3 regions of the Propionispora hippei DSM 15287 genome follow, and region 1 is predicted to be linked to each of the others. Evidence: riboswitches for the same ligand, from Rfam matches in the RefSeq annotation. Region 1 holds a riboswitch; each other region holds the start of a gene.

Region 1 (5,106 bases):
CTCAAAACATAGCTATTTGATCACGGATTTCATCATCCCTCAGTTCGGGTTTGGCTATCGCCTCAAACTTCGGGTTCTTTATATCCTGAAAGCCTGTCCACCTCCGGCAGTCAGGGCAGTATACGCTGCTGGCGCTGAGCACCCAGGCCAGTTCCCGCTGGCATTTTATACAAACAAATTGATAAAGCTTATCGTCCACTATACTCACTCTCTTCCGGACAAGAGGACGGCGCACTAAGCCCAGCCTCCCGTATATCAGGCAGAACCTGGAAATTTATCCTGTTACCATAATTAAGAAAATCCCCGCCATTCCTTACTGGATAAGCATTTCTCCATATATCCCCTTTATACCTGCCTGGAAAAAGAAAGAATGATTTCGCCTGGAGAAAGCCACCAGCCCTTTTACATGACGTATGCTATCAAAGACCATCCTCGTCCAAAACTATTTAAAGGGTAACCAGGAACCGCTCCTATTTACCCTTTAACAAATATTTTTTAAATTAAAGGTGGTTTTGCTACCAGCCATTGTTGATTTTGCTGTCCTTTGGGGAGCATATGAGCATCAAACCACATGTAATAAAACCTTTCGGCCGAATTCACATTGTAACCATCCTGTAAATGATCCGACGTATCGTAAGAATCCGCTAAAATCAAAACATCATCAGCCGTCGTATCTGTTCCCATGGTATCATACCCGATAATAGCCCGCCAATGTCCGCCCCAGTCAATATTCTCCACCAGTACAGGAGTATTATCTTTTAAATTGGCTATGACAAAATTTTTAAAATCATTTATGCTTGCAAAGGTAGTGCCATTTTTATCAGCCTTATCTAAGCTGGACGTAACATCCCAGCCAATACCTTTAAAAAAGTTCACCATCCCTTTTGTATCCGTTCCTACAAGCGGTTTGGTATTCATAATATTAGCAATTGCCTTTTCCGTCCATTTTGTATTGCCATAGTGCACAAGAACGGTTAACGCAGCCGCAGGACCACAGGTGATTTCGGTGGTTTGCTGATAGGTCTTATAATGAGGCAGAATCGTTAAGGTATTTGTCGGTTGTAGATTATAAAAATCCGGTGCGGCAAAATAAGGCGATTGTTTAACATTGCCTATACCATGATAGGAAGAGGCACCTTCCGAAGAGGTAATATAGCTGGAAGGATAAGGAATTACGTGACTGTCTTCGCCCTTGGCCAAAACATCCGGACTATTGGCAAAAGCTAAACCTGTCATACTAAAAATTAATCCTATGATCAGATAAAAAGATAATAAGTGTAACTTTTTCACAGTATTCCTTCTTTCTTTTTCTTACATGTTATTATCTCAATTCCAGTTGAACAGTAATTCTCACCAATTTTGTTCCCTTTAAACAACTACGCACTAATTTATTTTTTTAATTCTCTACCTAACAAATTAATCCTTCTAAGCGATTTGGAAAAATTTTTACATTTTTTCATTATTTTAGTTACCGGCTATGCCCGGCCACTTTTCTTACAGTGTCAGATTACTTTTGCCGCCTGCATCGAGCCAAAATAAGAAGTACCCAGTCCCTGCAGCTTATTACTGTAGGGACTAAGTACTTTTGTTATTGAACCCTGTACTTATTCTCTGCCCATCACGTACTAGACAGGGTTCTATTTTACCTGCCGATAGTACACTTGTTTATATCTGCCAGGGCATTCAAAAGAAGAGTCAGCCGCTTTATTTACCCGCTTCCTCAATCGCAACAGCGACGGCGACGGTAGCACCAACCATTGGATTGTTGCCCATGCCTATGAGGCCCATCATTTCCACATGAGCCGGCACTGATGACGAACCGGCGAACTGGGCATCGGAGTGCATCCGTCCCATAGTATCGGTCATGCCGTAAGAAGCCGGACCGGCCGCCATGTTGTCCGGGTGCAGCGTGCGTCCCGTACCGCCGCCGGAGGCAACGGAAAAATAACGCCGTCCTTTCTCGGTGCATTCTTTTTTATACGTGCCGGCCACCGGGTGCTGGAACCGCGTGGGATTGGTGGAATTGCCGGTAATCGAGATATCGACCCCTTCCAGCGTCATGATCGCCACACCTTCCATTACATCGTCGGCGCCGTAGCAGCGCACATTAGCCCGTTCCGATTGGGAATAGGCTTTCTCCCTGACAATTGACAGTTTGCTGGTGTAATAATCAAAAACAGTCTGCACATAAGTGAAGCCGTTGACCCTTGAAATGATCTGTGCCGCATCTTTACCCAGACCGTTTAAAATGACCCGCAACGGTTCCTTGCGTACTTTATTGGCCGATTTGGCAATACCGATCGCCCCTTCAGCAGCGGCAAACGATTCATGACCGGCCAGAAAAGCAAAGCATTTCGTCTCTTCCCTGAGCAGCATAGCGGCCAGATTGCCATGCCCCAATCCTACCTTGCGGCCGTCGGCTACCGAGCCGGGAATACAAAACGCCTGAAGCCCTTCACCGATTGCCTCTGCCGCATCGGCAGCCTTGGTACAGCCCCGTTTCAGCGCGACCGCAGCGCCCAAAGTATAAGCCCAACAGGCATTTTCAAAGCAAATCGGCTGAATTCCCTTGACTATGCCGGGCACATCCATCCCTTTTTGCTCACACATTTCTTTTGCCGCTTCCAGCGACTCAATTCCCTGTTCTTGTAAAAAAGCTTCTATTTTGGCGATTCGCCGTTCATATCCTTCAAATTTTGCCATCCTTGTCTACCCCCTCGCTTATTCATGCCGGGGGTCGATGTGTTTGACCCCTTCGTCGTAGCGTCCATATTGACCGGTTGCTTTTTTCAACGCTTCGTTTGCGTCGGTGCCTTTCTTGATCATTTCCATCATTTTTCCTAAATGGACGAAACGATAGCCAATAATTTCGTTGTCGGCATCCAGCGCCAGCGAAGTAACATACCCCTCCGCCAACTCCATATAACGCGGGCCTTTGGCCAACGTGCCATACATGGTACCAGTCTGACTGCGCAGCCCTTTGCCAAGATCCTCCAGTCCGGCGCCAATCGGCAAACCGCCTTCGGAAAATGCAGTCTGACTGCGGCCATAAACAATTTGCAGGAAAAGTTCACGCATAGCAGTATTGATGGCATCGCAAACAAGGTCGGTATTAAGCGCCTCCAGAATAGTTTTGCCTGGCAGGATTTCCGAAGCCATCGCTGCCGAATGGGTCATGCCGGAACAGCCAATCGTTTCGACCAGCGCTTCCTCAATGACACCCTCTTTTACGTTAAGCGTCAGCTTACAGGCACCCTGCTGCGGCGCACACCAGCCTACACCATGAGTCAGACCGTAAATATCCTTGACCTCCCGGGCCTTTACCCATTTACCCTCTTGCGGGATCGGCGCCGCCCCATGATTGACGCCTTTGGCTACACAGGTCATTTCTTCGACTTCTGTTGAATACTTCATCTCTCTTCTCCTTTCATGCTAAGCCTCGGCCATAAAAATAGACTCCTACCGTAGAGGTAGGAGTCATCGGCGCACTCGAAACTGCGCAGTTCATGGCGAACTCCATCGCCAAACTATGTATTAGTTACGTAAAAATTATACTGTTAATCTAGCAGAAACGTCAATTCCAATCTTTTCTTTCGCACAAGTTATTTTTGTACAAGCGATTATCTAAAGACAGACTTCAAGCGGAACGAAAGGCATTATAGCCCGGAAGGACATATCTGACCGCTATTGCGCTACCATCTTTTGCTGCGAGAAAAGTCTTCTCGATTGCCGCGACTCCAGGCTTATAAGACCGTCTTCAGGCCGTTTTTCTCAAATAGGAAACTTTATCCTGGACTTAACCAACGGTTAGCGCATTTTCCCCACGATAATAAACAAAGGCACAGACACTAGCTGAACGGCAACGGAAAAAGCAATCAGCATCCCCACCGACAGGTCGTACAAATACCCCATGCCCGCACTGCCTAAAAACCAGGCAAAACCATAAATGCTATTGAAAAGGCCGTAAGCAAAGCCGCGTCGATCTATCGGTACCATTTCCGCTATGGCGGCACGCATGATGGACTCATGGGCTCCCATGCCAATTCCCCAGAAAACCATGCCGGCAAAGGCCAAATAAATATTGACACCAAATACGCAAGGAGCAAAGAAAGCCGACAATACTGTTGCAAAAGCAAGAACGCTCAACCCCTTCCGGTCGAAATAGCGTCCGAAAATTAAGGCCGACAGGGCGGCTACCCCCATTGACACCGAATAAAAAATAGGAATGCCCACAGCCGGCACAGAAGAGGTCACGCCGAAATGATATGCAACCAAAGGAAAATCAGTATAACCAACAGCAACCAGCGAAGTGGCGGCGAGATAGAGCCAGAACTTAGCGGATAGCTTTGAAGAAGCTTCACCCTTCTGTTCCAAGACTACATAGGGCTTGGGATAGGTAATCCGGGCATAGGTCAGCGTCAGCAAGCAAAGTACCATCGGAAGCGCCAGCCAGGCAAAGCTCACCCGGTAATCACCCCGTAAGTACATAATGCCTGCAACGAGCAGTGGACCGGTCATCGCACCAATTTGATCCAGTGCTTCGTGCATGCCAAAAGCCCAACCGCGGCCAATATGCTTTGCTACGTTGGAAAGCATGACATCACGCGCAGGATTGCGAATGGCCCGCCCCATTCGTTCCAAAACCATTAATATGGCTGCAGCCATCCAGTTATCAGCCAAAGCAAGCAGTGGTACTGCCACCAGATTGATGATATAGCCCCATATGGTAATCAGCCAGTATTGCCCTGTCTTATCACTCAATTTGCCAGAAAAAAGCCGAACGCCATACCCGACAAATTCTCCTAAACCGGCAATGATGCCAACATTTGCTGCGCTGGCTCCCAGGCTGTTCAGGAAAGGCCCTGTAATGCTGCGGGCACCTTCGTGAGTCATGTCGGCAAACAAGCTAACAATTCCCATCAGCAAAACAAACTTTAGCGCTTTGGATTTATCCAACTCTTGTTCGAACACATTCGCCACTCCTCTCGTTATTCTGTTGTCACTGATTTGCCGGCTTAGCTGTGGGGAACAACAATTCTTATCATGCTTGGGGACAAATTCAAATCCGGAAAGCACTCCGTTTTTCAGCTCCTTTTTATCCCTAAC
Region 2 (5,106 bases), on a different contig from region 1:
GAGCAGCAGGATTGTCAGTGTAAATGCGTTAGAAATTTTGGATTCCCGGGGGAATCCGACCATCCGGGTCAATATGGAACTGGCCGGTGGCAGCAGGGCATCGGCTTCGGTGCCTTCGGGCGCGTCTACCGGTGAGAATGAGGCACTGGAACTGCGGGACGGGGATAAGACGCGTTATGGCGGTAAGGGGGTTTTGCAGGCTGTGGCCAATGTCAACAATCGCATAGCCCCGAAACTGATCGGGCAGGATGCCGGCGATCAGGCGGCGATTGATCAGCTCCTGCTGGAGCTGGATGGTACACCGACTAAGGCCAATTTAGGCGCCAACGCCATTCTGGGCGTTTCCATGGCGGCTGCCCGGGCCGCAGCGATAGAACGGGGCTTGCCACTCTATGCCTATCTGGGCGGCAGCGAGGCGGTGCGGCTGCCGGTGCCGATGATGAATATTTTAAACGGCGGCAAGCATGCCGACAACAGTGTGGATTTTCAGGAGTTTATGGTTATGCCGGTCGGCGCGCCTACCTTTGCCAAAGCCCTGCAATATGGTGTGGAAACCTTTCACGCGCTCAAAAAGCTTTTGGGACAACAGGGTTATGCCACCAGCGTGGGTGATGAGGGCGGCTTTGCACCTAACCTGAAGAGCAATGAGGAGGCCTGCGAGTTGATTATCGAGGCCATCCGGTCAGCCGGCTATGTGCCGGGTGTGGATATTGCTCTGGCACTTGACCCGGCAGCCAGTTCGTTTTATGAAAATGGTCAGTATCATTTAACAAAATCAGGGCAGGGAGTAAAGAGCAGCAGTGAAATGACGGCGCTGTACAAGGAATGGGCCAAGAAATATTACCTGGTTTCTCTGGAAGACGGATTAGCGGAAAATGACTGGGACGGCTTCCGGGAGCATACGGCAGCCCTCGGTCAGGCGTTGCAGATTGTAGGCGACGATATTTTTGTCACCAATACCAAATTCATTGCCCGCGGCATTAAGGAGAAGACCACCAATGCGGTGCTTATTAAGCTAAATCAGATCGGTACGGTGAGCGAGACGGTGGAGGCCATAAAAATGTGCCGCCAGGCCGACTGGAATTATGTTGTTTCCCACCGTTCCGGCGAGACCGAAGATGCGTTCCTGGCCGATTTTGCCGTGGCCATGGGCGGCGGCCAGATCAAGACCGGTTCGGCTTGCCGCAGCGAACGCATTGCCAAATATAACCGCCTGTTGGAGATTGAGGCCGAGCTGGGCGGAAAAGCTGTCTTCGGCAATCCTTTTGCCGCCCAATGACAGGCTGGCCGGTTGGGTTTTCAGGCAGTACGGCGTAAAAACCGGCGATGGAGTTCGCCATAACCCCGCAGTGAACGCGGTAATAACTCCTACCTTCCCTAGGGTGTGTTGGCAAATGGTTCGGAGTGCTTTGAAGCGTGCTTTTTTGACATCCATCGTTAAAATTTTTAGAAGTAAGGGCCATTCTTCTTGCGAAGATTGTCTTTTCACAAAAATTATTCGACATGGAACATTCCGCTAATTTAAAACACACCCCGGGAGTATTAGTCAAGGACTAACAAGGAGGTAGCTGTCAATGGAACAGAACTTTGCTATTGCCGCGCAGTGGGTGCTGCTGGCCCTTATTGCCACCGTCCTGTCTATCCGGCTGGGCATTTCGGTGGCGCTGATGGAGATTGCCGTGGGTGTGATTGGCGGCAACGCCGTGCATTTGGAGATTACACCGTGGGTTACATTTTTAGCCGGCTTTGGTGCTGTGGTATTAACCTTTCTCGCCGGGGCTGAGATTGATCCCGACAGCCTCAAAGGCAACCTGAAAGAAAGTCTGGTGATTGGCTTTTTGTCGTTTCTGCTGCCCTTTCTGGGCGGTATGTGGTTTGCCGAGTATGTGTTCGGCTGGGATGGTAATGCCGCTAAAATTGCCGGCATTGCGCTGTCAACCACCTCGGTGGCCGTCGTATATGCCGTCATGGTAGAAAGCGGGCTGTCGGCCAGTCGACTAGGGCAAGGCATTCTGGCGGCCTGCTTTGTCACTGATTTGGGGACGGTGCTGGCCTTAGGACTGCTCTTTACCGGATTTTCGCTAAAGGTTGTCTGGTTTACGGCGGTTATGATTGTAGCCGTAGTGGTTATTACCCCGCTGTCTGCCAGGGTATTCAAATGGTATGGCGGACGAGTCAGCGAGCCGGAAATCAAGTTTATTTTTCTGGTACTCTTGGCTTTGGCCTACCTGGCGGTGATCAGCGGCAGCGAAGCGGTACTGCCGGCCTATATTATCGGCATGGCCATGGCCCGCTTTTTCAAGCATTACAAGCCAACGTTGACGAAGATGCGGGCTATTGTGTTTGCCGTTTTTACGCCGTTTTATTTCATTAAAGCGGGAGTACTGGTATCGGTGGGCGCTTTGTATACGATGTCCGGGACCATCCTGGTTTTCCTGCTGATCAAGATGGCGACTAAATTTATCGGCGTACTGCCGGCGACTAACTGGTTTCACTATACACCGCGCACCGGTATTTACACTACCTTGCTAATGAGCACCGGCCTGACCTTTGGCACCATTTCGTCCCTGTACGGACTAACTAACCATTATATTAATGAGGGACAGTACAGTGTACTGGTGGCAACCGTCATTTTGAGTGCTGTGGTGCCGACGATGATCGCCCAAAAGTGGTTTTTCCCGACAGATGAGACCAGCGAATCGCCGGCAGTGATAAAAAACATGGTTATCAGGGAGAGGGAGGCCGATTGACATGGATCTGAAAAAAATAGTTGTGGCCTATGACGGCTCAGCCGGCAGCCACAAGGCGTTAGTCTGGGCGGTAGGCCTGGCTGCCAGGTTTGAGGGGGCGACGATGGTCGTAGTCAGCGTGGTTAAGCCCCCTGAATTTAGCTCCAGCATTGACGAAGTGGATGAATGGTACGCCGATGGGGAGAAACAGTACCGGCCGCTGCTGGAGCAGGCTGTGGTTTATGGTGAGGAACAGGGGATTTTTCTACAGACGGAAATCCTAAAGGGCCATCCGGCAGAGAGCCTGATGCGCTACGCTGTTGATCGCAGGGCCGATTTGATTGTCATGGGTACCCGGGGCATGGGCGGATTTAAAAGTCTGATTATCGGCAGTGTGGTGCAAAAGGTGGTTACCTATGCTAAAGTGCCGGTTGTTGTGGTAAAATAAAGATAGCATATCAAAAAATGTTAACGAAGTATGGTACAAAAAGCGCTGTTAGGGTTGTTTCGGATAATTAAGCACTCTCTGAGGCTAATGAAAAAATTACAAAAATACGGCCCGGTAGCTGGCTGGCCCGGGCCGTATTGGCTGCCGTGGTGGCAGCCGGCGACCAGGCTGCAAAGGATCATACACGCTGCTATACCGGTTTAGGTGGTTGTAGGCAGCAGGGCTATAAAAAGTTGATTGGTATCAAGTTGAAGGAGGAGTCTTTGTGCCCAAAATTGCGAGTCAGGCCAAACGATTACGGATTTATATCGGGGAAAGCGATCACTGGAAACGGCGTTCTTTGTATCAAGCCATTGTGGAGAAGGCTAAGGAACTGGACATGGCAGGAGCGACGGTGTTCCGCGGCATCGTGGGTTATGGGGCCAACAGCCGGATTCATACGGCCAGTATTGTGGATTTATCCAGTGATTTACCCATTTTAGTGGAGATTATCGACAGCGAGGATTATGTTGCCAAGCTATTACCTTTTCTGGATGATATGCTGGAGGAGGGAATGGTTACGATTGACGATATAGAAGTTATCAAATACGGTCATAAGCCGCCAAAACGATAACAGAGTAATGGTTGAAGCAAGAGAGGTGAAAGTATATGTTGGGAATTGTTTTAGTAGCGGTCGGCGGTGGCATTGGTTCAGTCATCCGGTATTTAGTGTCCAACTGGATGGCGGAGCGATTTGGCCCGGAGTTTCCCTTTGGGACGTTGCTTGTCAATGTGGTAGGGTGCTTTATTATCGGTTTGTTTTTGACAATGGCCACCGAGCGGTTAAGCATCAGCCCCTACTGGCGACTGCTTGTCGCCGTTGGTTTAATAGGCGGTTTGACTACGTTTTCATCCTTTAGTTATGAAACGCTGCGATTGCTGCAAACTGCCGATGTCTTGCGGGCTTTTTATAATGTAGGACTTAATTTGGGAATCGGCTTTTTTGCTACCTGGCTGGGGATTGGTATTGCCAGACTGTTTTAAGGAAAGAATTATTTCCTGGGAAAAGATGGGGAATGTGAACCATCTAGCCCAGGTTTATTCTTTTTCCGGATAATCAGGGATCTTTCGCCGGAGATAGGTTTTTAACTAATAGGCAGAACGGCGAAGATTGTCAATACCGGAGAGGAACAGGACGCGGGTATAGCGAAGTACTGTCCAGATAAACCACCAGAAGGAATGGGGTGATGCTGTATGGAGGATAAAACGAAAAACACGATTGCCGCCTATAACGAAAATTATCAGCGGTTTGCTGAAAAATTCATGAACTATACTCCCTACGTTAGGCAGATTGGAAAATTTTCCGACTATCTAAAAGACGGAGCTTGTATTTTGGATATTGGCTGTGGTCCGGGGAATGTGGCCAGGCAGCTCTGTGCGGCGAAACGGCTGGAGATTACAGGCATTGATCTCTCGGAAAAAATGCTGGAATTGGCCAGACAGCATGTTCCACAGGGAAAGTTTTATTTGCAGGATTCGCGAGAAGCAGTGTTCCCGGCAGCAGCTTTTGATGCGATTATTCTCTCGTTCAGCATTGTGCATCTGGAAACGGAAGCGGCTAAACGTCTCTTGGCTCGTGCTGCAGAATGGTTAAAGCCAGGCGGTTATCTATATGTAAGCTTTATGGAGGGTAAGCAGCCCGGTTTTGAAACCACCAGTTTTTCACAGGATGCGCTATATTTTAATTATTTTCAGGAAGCCGCTTTAAGAAGTCTCCTGGCTGAAAATCAGGTGGTTTGTATCCACAGCGAGAAACAGAAGTATCCTGAGCCTGATGGAAGTGTGACAACAGATGTCTTTTTATTTGGGCATAAGAAAGAACTTTAGTACCTTACAGGGCGCTAAAAAAGCGGCCTGTTCTTTTTATGGAACAGACCGCGGTTAATACTG
Region 3 (5,106 bases), on a different contig from region 1:
CCGGCTGACCCGGAAGATGCCGCGCCGGTTAATCCCGATTTGGCCAAGCTGCGGGGCTATACGCAGGCGAAATTGTTCCTGGCCGAGCAGCTACGGCTGCAGCGCGAAGCTCTGACAACGCTGGGCCGGGAAGAAAGCGGGCGACGGTGCGGGGAGCTATTGGTAAAGCTAGCGGAAGACCGGTTCATACTGGCCGTAGTCGGCCAGTTCAAACGGGGCAAGAGCTCGCTGATGAATGCGATCATTGGGCGCGAACTGCTGCCTACCGGTGTGCTGCCTCTTACCTCGGCGATAACGGTGCTTAAGTACGGCGCTACGGAACGGTTGGTGGTTCGCCGGGAAAATTCGCTGTTCCCCGATGAACTGCCTGTTGCGGCGCTGGCCGACTATGTTACCGAAAAGGGTAATCCGTCCAATCAAAAAAAGGTAAAGACCGCCACGGTCGAATTGTCTGTTCCCTTTTTGCGGCGCGGCGTTGAATTTGTTGACACACCGGGTGTCGGCTCGGTCGTTGCGGCCAATACGGCAACCACCTACGGCTTCTTACCCGAATGTGACGCCGTATTGTTTGTCATTAGCGTGGATACGCCGCTGACCAGTCTGGAGCTGGCCTTTCTCCGGGAGATCCGGGAATATGTGAACCGGATTTTCTTTGTTGTGAATAAGCTGGATCTGGTGAGTCCTGCCGAACAGGAGGCGGTACTAACGTTTGTGACCGATACCATCCGGCAACAAACCGGGGGCGCTGCGATAAGGGTCTTTCCCGTTTCCGCCCGGCAGGGACTTGCTGCCCGGCTGACCGGTGACCTGGCCGGCTATGAACAAAGCGGTATGAAAGCGCTGGAAGAAACCCTGGCTGCTTTTCTGGCGGAGGAAAAGTCGCAGGCCTTCCTGGCGGCGGTGCTGCATAAGGCGCTGCAAATAGGGGATGCGGCGATGGAGCAGGATTTCTGCCAGGAAGCCGCCGGACCGGGGGATAGTGGACAGGCCAGAGAAAAGCCAGCCGGTACGGCCCGGCGCGATAGCTCTGCTGTGGCGCTGGTCATGGCTGTGCAGGCAAAACTGGCGGCTTTGGCTAAACGGATGCAGGAAAATCAGCCGGCAGCGTTGTTAGCCGGCGACTTTCTGCCAGGGATACCGTTATCCGCCGAGGCAGTAAATCCGGCGGCCTTCGCCGTGCCGGCACCCGCCCCGGCAAAGCGCTTGCCCGAGTTGGGGGGCAAGGGCTGCCCGGTGTGCCGGCATTTGGAGAACTATGGGCGGGAATTCTTCCGCCGCTGGCAGTACCAGATCACCATGCAGGAACAGGACCAGGCCGGTTTTGCCGCGGAACTGGGCTTTTGCCCGCTCCATACCTGGCAGCTGCTCGCCTTAGCTTCGTCCCACGGCGCTTCCGTCGGTTATGCGCGGCTGGCTGAAGAGGCCGCCCGCCGTTTGCATCGGATCAGCGACGGGCCAGCCAGGGAGGAGAAGCTGCGGCAACTGGTGCACGATTCCCGGAATTGCCGGGTCTGCCGGCTGCTCCGCCAAGCCGAGGCGGATTATATCGGGCAGCTTGCCGTCTGGCTTGGCGAAGCTGCCGGGCGGCGCTGGTATCGACGTTCCCAGGGCGTTTGTCTTCGCCATCTTAGTTTACTGGTGGCGGCTGTTGCCGCAGACGATCAGCGGTTTCTGATTGATCATGGGGCGCAGCGGTTTGAAGAGGCGGCGGAAGATATGCGCAGCTATGCCCTGAAGCATGAAGCGGTCCGCCGGGAGCTGCAGAACCGTGATGAGGAGGAGGCTTACCGGCAGGCGGTCATCCATCTTGTCGGTGAACGGTATGTGTGTATTCCCTGGCCGGAGGACGGAATCCTATGAGCGGACCACGTATCCAAGCTGCCCTTGGCAAATTGCGGGCCTTGCGCGAAGGGGACGAGGCGATAGCCGAGCTGATCGACTGTGGACAAGCGGCTGTGGGGCCGCTCCGTGAATTTTTGTTCAGCCGTGAGCCCTGCGGCCTATTTCAACCGCGCTGTCAGGCTGTAGAGGCTTTGGTCAAGCTGGGGGCCAAAGCAGTACTGCTTGAATTTTTAACCGCTCCGCGAAGTTTCGCTGATCCTGTGGAACAGGCCGGTGAGGATGCCGTGTTGAGTTTTGTTGCCCGTGCGTTGACTCGCTGGCCGGACGATGCGACCTTTTTGCTATTGTTGGCGGTGGCAAAACACAAGCTGCTGCCGGGTATTGTGGATGCTTTGGGTGAGTACCGCCGAATGGACGCCCTGCCTGTTTTGGCTGCCGCCCTGGCTGAGGACTTTTGCCGGTCGGCGGCGGAAACGGCTTTTCGCAAGCTGGGGCCGGCCGCTTGTTCCTGTTTGCTGTCTTTGGCCGTTCGGACAGTGCCTTTGGCGGATGTGGAACTCGAATCCAGCCTTCGGCTCCGGCGCAGTGCGCTGAATCTGTTTGATGAGCTATACCCGCGCCAGGCAGTACCCCAAACGGTGTGGGAACTGGTGCTGGATGCTGATATCCAGGTTGCCTTGACCGCCTGCTCCATCTGTCTGGCGAGAGACTCCGGCGCTGGACGGGAAAAAGTGCTGCTGCGCCTGGCCGAACTATGGGAAAGCGGTGACTGGGCGGTTCGTATGGCAGTGGAGGAGTTATATTAGCAAGATGTGCTCCCGTATTCGGGTTACAGGTTTAATAAAGCAGGTTCAATAGAGCATTGACTGAATTGTTTGACTATTGTACAATGAATATATAATAGGTATAGGAAAAGGCGATGGAGTTCGCCATAAATCCAACCGAGGATAATGACTCCTACCATATGCGGTAGGAGTCTGTTTTTTTGTCTTAAAAAGCGTGTACCGTCTATTTATTGTACGTTACAGAATCCATATAGGGAGAGGGGAGCCTTGCAGCGGTCAAGCTAGAGCATTTAAATATAAGAAGAGGCGATGGAGTTCGCCATAAATCCGATCAGGAATAATGACTCCTACCATATGCGGTAGGGGTCTATCTTTTTGTCTTAAAAAAAGCGTGTACCGTCTGTTTTTATTGCCGGCGACGGTGAAGTCGCAAGGGAATGGCGGCGGAGCGAAGGGCAGTGCTTTATAGAAAGGGGATGATAATCTGGGGAAAGGGAACCGTGAACCGTAAGAGGCAACAGACTGAGGGGGTGGTGCTTTAGCTGGTTTTACATGGATTAGTGGGTGATAGTAAGAAATCATATTTTTAATCAATAGAAGGAGGAGACAGCATGCGTGATTCTGTTTGGGGAGAATATTTAGCTGAAGTGATAGGGACTGCTTTTTTGATCATGGGCGGTACCGGGGTCGCTGCCATGGCGATTTTGTACGGATCGTTTAGTGGGGACTATTGGGGTATATGTGTCTTATGGGGATTAGCCGTAACCTTTGCCGTTTATCTTGTCGGAGCCATATCGGGCGCGCATTTAAATCCGGCGGTGACTATTGCCTTTGCCATATATGGCGGGTTCCCCTGGAAAAAAGTATTTGGTTTTATTATTGCCCAGGTGATTGGGGCGTTTATCGGCGCGGCAATTACCTATCAGTTGTATTCTCCCGTTATTGATGCGTATAATATTGTGCACAATACTACCCGTGATGCGGCGCAGGGACTTACCACGGCAGGTGTCTTTTTTACCAGTCCCAATGCAGGAATTACAACAGGCCATGCGTTTATTGACCAAATTATATTAACGGCAGCCCTGGTAATAGGCATACTTGCTATTTCGGACAAATGGAATACAAACAGTCCCGGTGCCAACACAGCTCCCCTGATGGTTGGCCTGCTGGTGGCATTAGTCGGTGGTTTTGGCGGGCAGTTAGAAGCCTGGGCTATTAATCCTGCCCGTGATTTGGGACCGAGACTGTTTTGCTGGTTAATGGGCTGGGGACAAAACGCGTTTCCCGGTATCCAGGGTTATTGGTGGGTGCCGTTGATTGCTCCCGTGATTGGCGGTATTCTGGCCGGAGCTATCTATAGCTTTCTTTTGCAGCCGTTTATGCCGGGAAACCCGGAGCGTGTTAAAGCGGCAGGCATTATGAAGAAGGCTGAAGCCAACTAAATTTAAAGAGGGTAGTTGCTGCGTACCCGTCATCGTTCGTATACCTGCGGCAGGTTTATATTGACGATGGTCCAGGCAGCCTGGTATAATAGGTCCATAATTCAATTAACAGCGGCGATGGAGTTCGCCTCACCCTTTTTGCAGACGCTAATGACTCCTACCACTTAAGTGGTAGGAGTCTATTTTTTTGCCTTGCGCTTGATAGTGACAATAAGTCTTGTCCCTGGGAGGCAGGAAAAGTGCTCAGAAAATAGGTAGCTTGTTGAAAGATCAGACCAGCTTTGTAGCCCAATCGGTTCGCTCAGGAGTAACTCCAATTTGGTTTTTTTAGTAGTCTAGCCAGAGGACGGCGATGGAGTTCGCCATAACCCCGCAGTGAAAGTAATGCGGTAATAACTCCTACTTTACTATTACTATGGCCAGGGCCGGTAAGCTTATTACTGGTCCTGGGCCGGGAAGGAGGCAATTGCAGAGGGGATAAAGTTTTTCCGTTATTGCGTAGTGTTAGCTATGAGCCTCGTTGTCAAAGCTTTGTTCAAGTGAATGAGCTTTGCGGCGGCATGGAGGTTTTGCCCGTGCCGGAATCGGCGATAACACCCTGCAGTTAAGTGCGTGTCTCGGAGTGAAATGATGCTAGGCGAGACTTTGTTATGGTGGCTGACGGAGGCTGTGGAGTGGATTGGAGGAGTAAGTAGCATGTTGCAGCTTGAGCTGGAATATCTGTTTAATCTTATTTTCTTTGCCATATCAATATTTTTGGGGTTATGGCTGATGGAGAAGGTTGGTAAGAAACGGTCCGGTATTTGGCAAGACCGGGCGAGGCTGGCCGTTGTGCTGGCCTTCGGCGCTACCCTGCTGCATTTGGTTGTCCGTGCGGCGGTTGCGCTGGCTTATATCGTAGGGCTTCCGGCGAAACTGTAATGCGAATAGGATATGAGGTCAATGGGAAGGAGGAATCTTGGTGCCTAAAATTGCAAGTAAGGCTAAGCGCTTGCGAATTTATATTGGCGAGGATGACCACCGGAAACGGCGGAATT

The links. A riboswitch is a leader RNA that binds a small molecule or an ion and turns the genes downstream of it on or off. The one in region 1 is predicted to bind fluoride.
Region 2: it holds a riboswitch for fluoride, as region 1 does, so the genes downstream of both, F3H20_RS18615 (cation:proton antiporter) here and F3H20_RS09540 (iron-sulfur cluster assembly scaffold protein) in region 1, are expected to answer to the same signal.
Region 3: it holds a riboswitch for fluoride, as region 1 does, so the genes downstream of both, F3H20_RS17630 (MIP/aquaporin family protein) here and F3H20_RS09540 (iron-sulfur cluster assembly scaffold protein) in region 1, are expected to answer to the same signal.

The regions. Positions count from the first base shown of each region.
Region 1 is NZ_FQZD01000013.1:105,162-110,267, forward strand. It holds gene F3H20_RS09525 (hypothetical protein) at 2-199, opposite strand; gene F3H20_RS09530 (C39 family peptidase) at 496-1,290, opposite strand; gene F3H20_RS09535 (GGGtGRT protein) at 1,705-2,703, opposite strand; gene F3H20_RS09540 (iron-sulfur cluster assembly scaffold protein) at 2,722-3,414, opposite strand; fluoride riboswitch at 3,465-3,533, opposite strand; gene F3H20_RS09545 (MFS transporter) at 3,808-4,971, opposite strand.
Region 2 is NZ_FQZD01000055.1:9,208-14,313, reverse strand. It holds gene eno (phosphopyruvate hydratase) at 1-1,279, shown strand, start outside; fluoride riboswitch at 1,314-1,378, shown strand; gene F3H20_RS18615 (cation:proton antiporter) at 1,575-2,750, shown strand; gene F3H20_RS18610 (universal stress protein) at 2,752-3,177, shown strand; gene F3H20_RS18605 (DUF190 domain-containing protein) at 3,443-3,790, shown strand; gene crcB (fluoride efflux transporter CrcB) at 3,826-4,200, shown strand; gene F3H20_RS18595 (class I SAM-dependent methyltransferase) at 4,411-5,043, shown strand.
Region 3 is NZ_FQZD01000047.1:683-5,788, reverse strand. It holds gene F3H20_RS17640 (dynamin family protein) at 1-1,860, shown strand, start outside; gene F3H20_RS17635 (hypothetical protein) at 1,857-2,648, shown strand; fluoride riboswitch at 2,749-2,809, shown strand; fluoride riboswitch at 2,924-2,984, shown strand; gene F3H20_RS17630 (MIP/aquaporin family protein) at 3,239-4,069, shown strand; fluoride riboswitch at 4,174-4,236, shown strand; fluoride riboswitch at 4,409-4,478, shown strand; gene F3H20_RS17625 (hypothetical protein) at 4,766-4,990, shown strand; gene F3H20_RS17620 (DUF190 domain-containing protein) at 5,031-5,106, shown strand, end outside.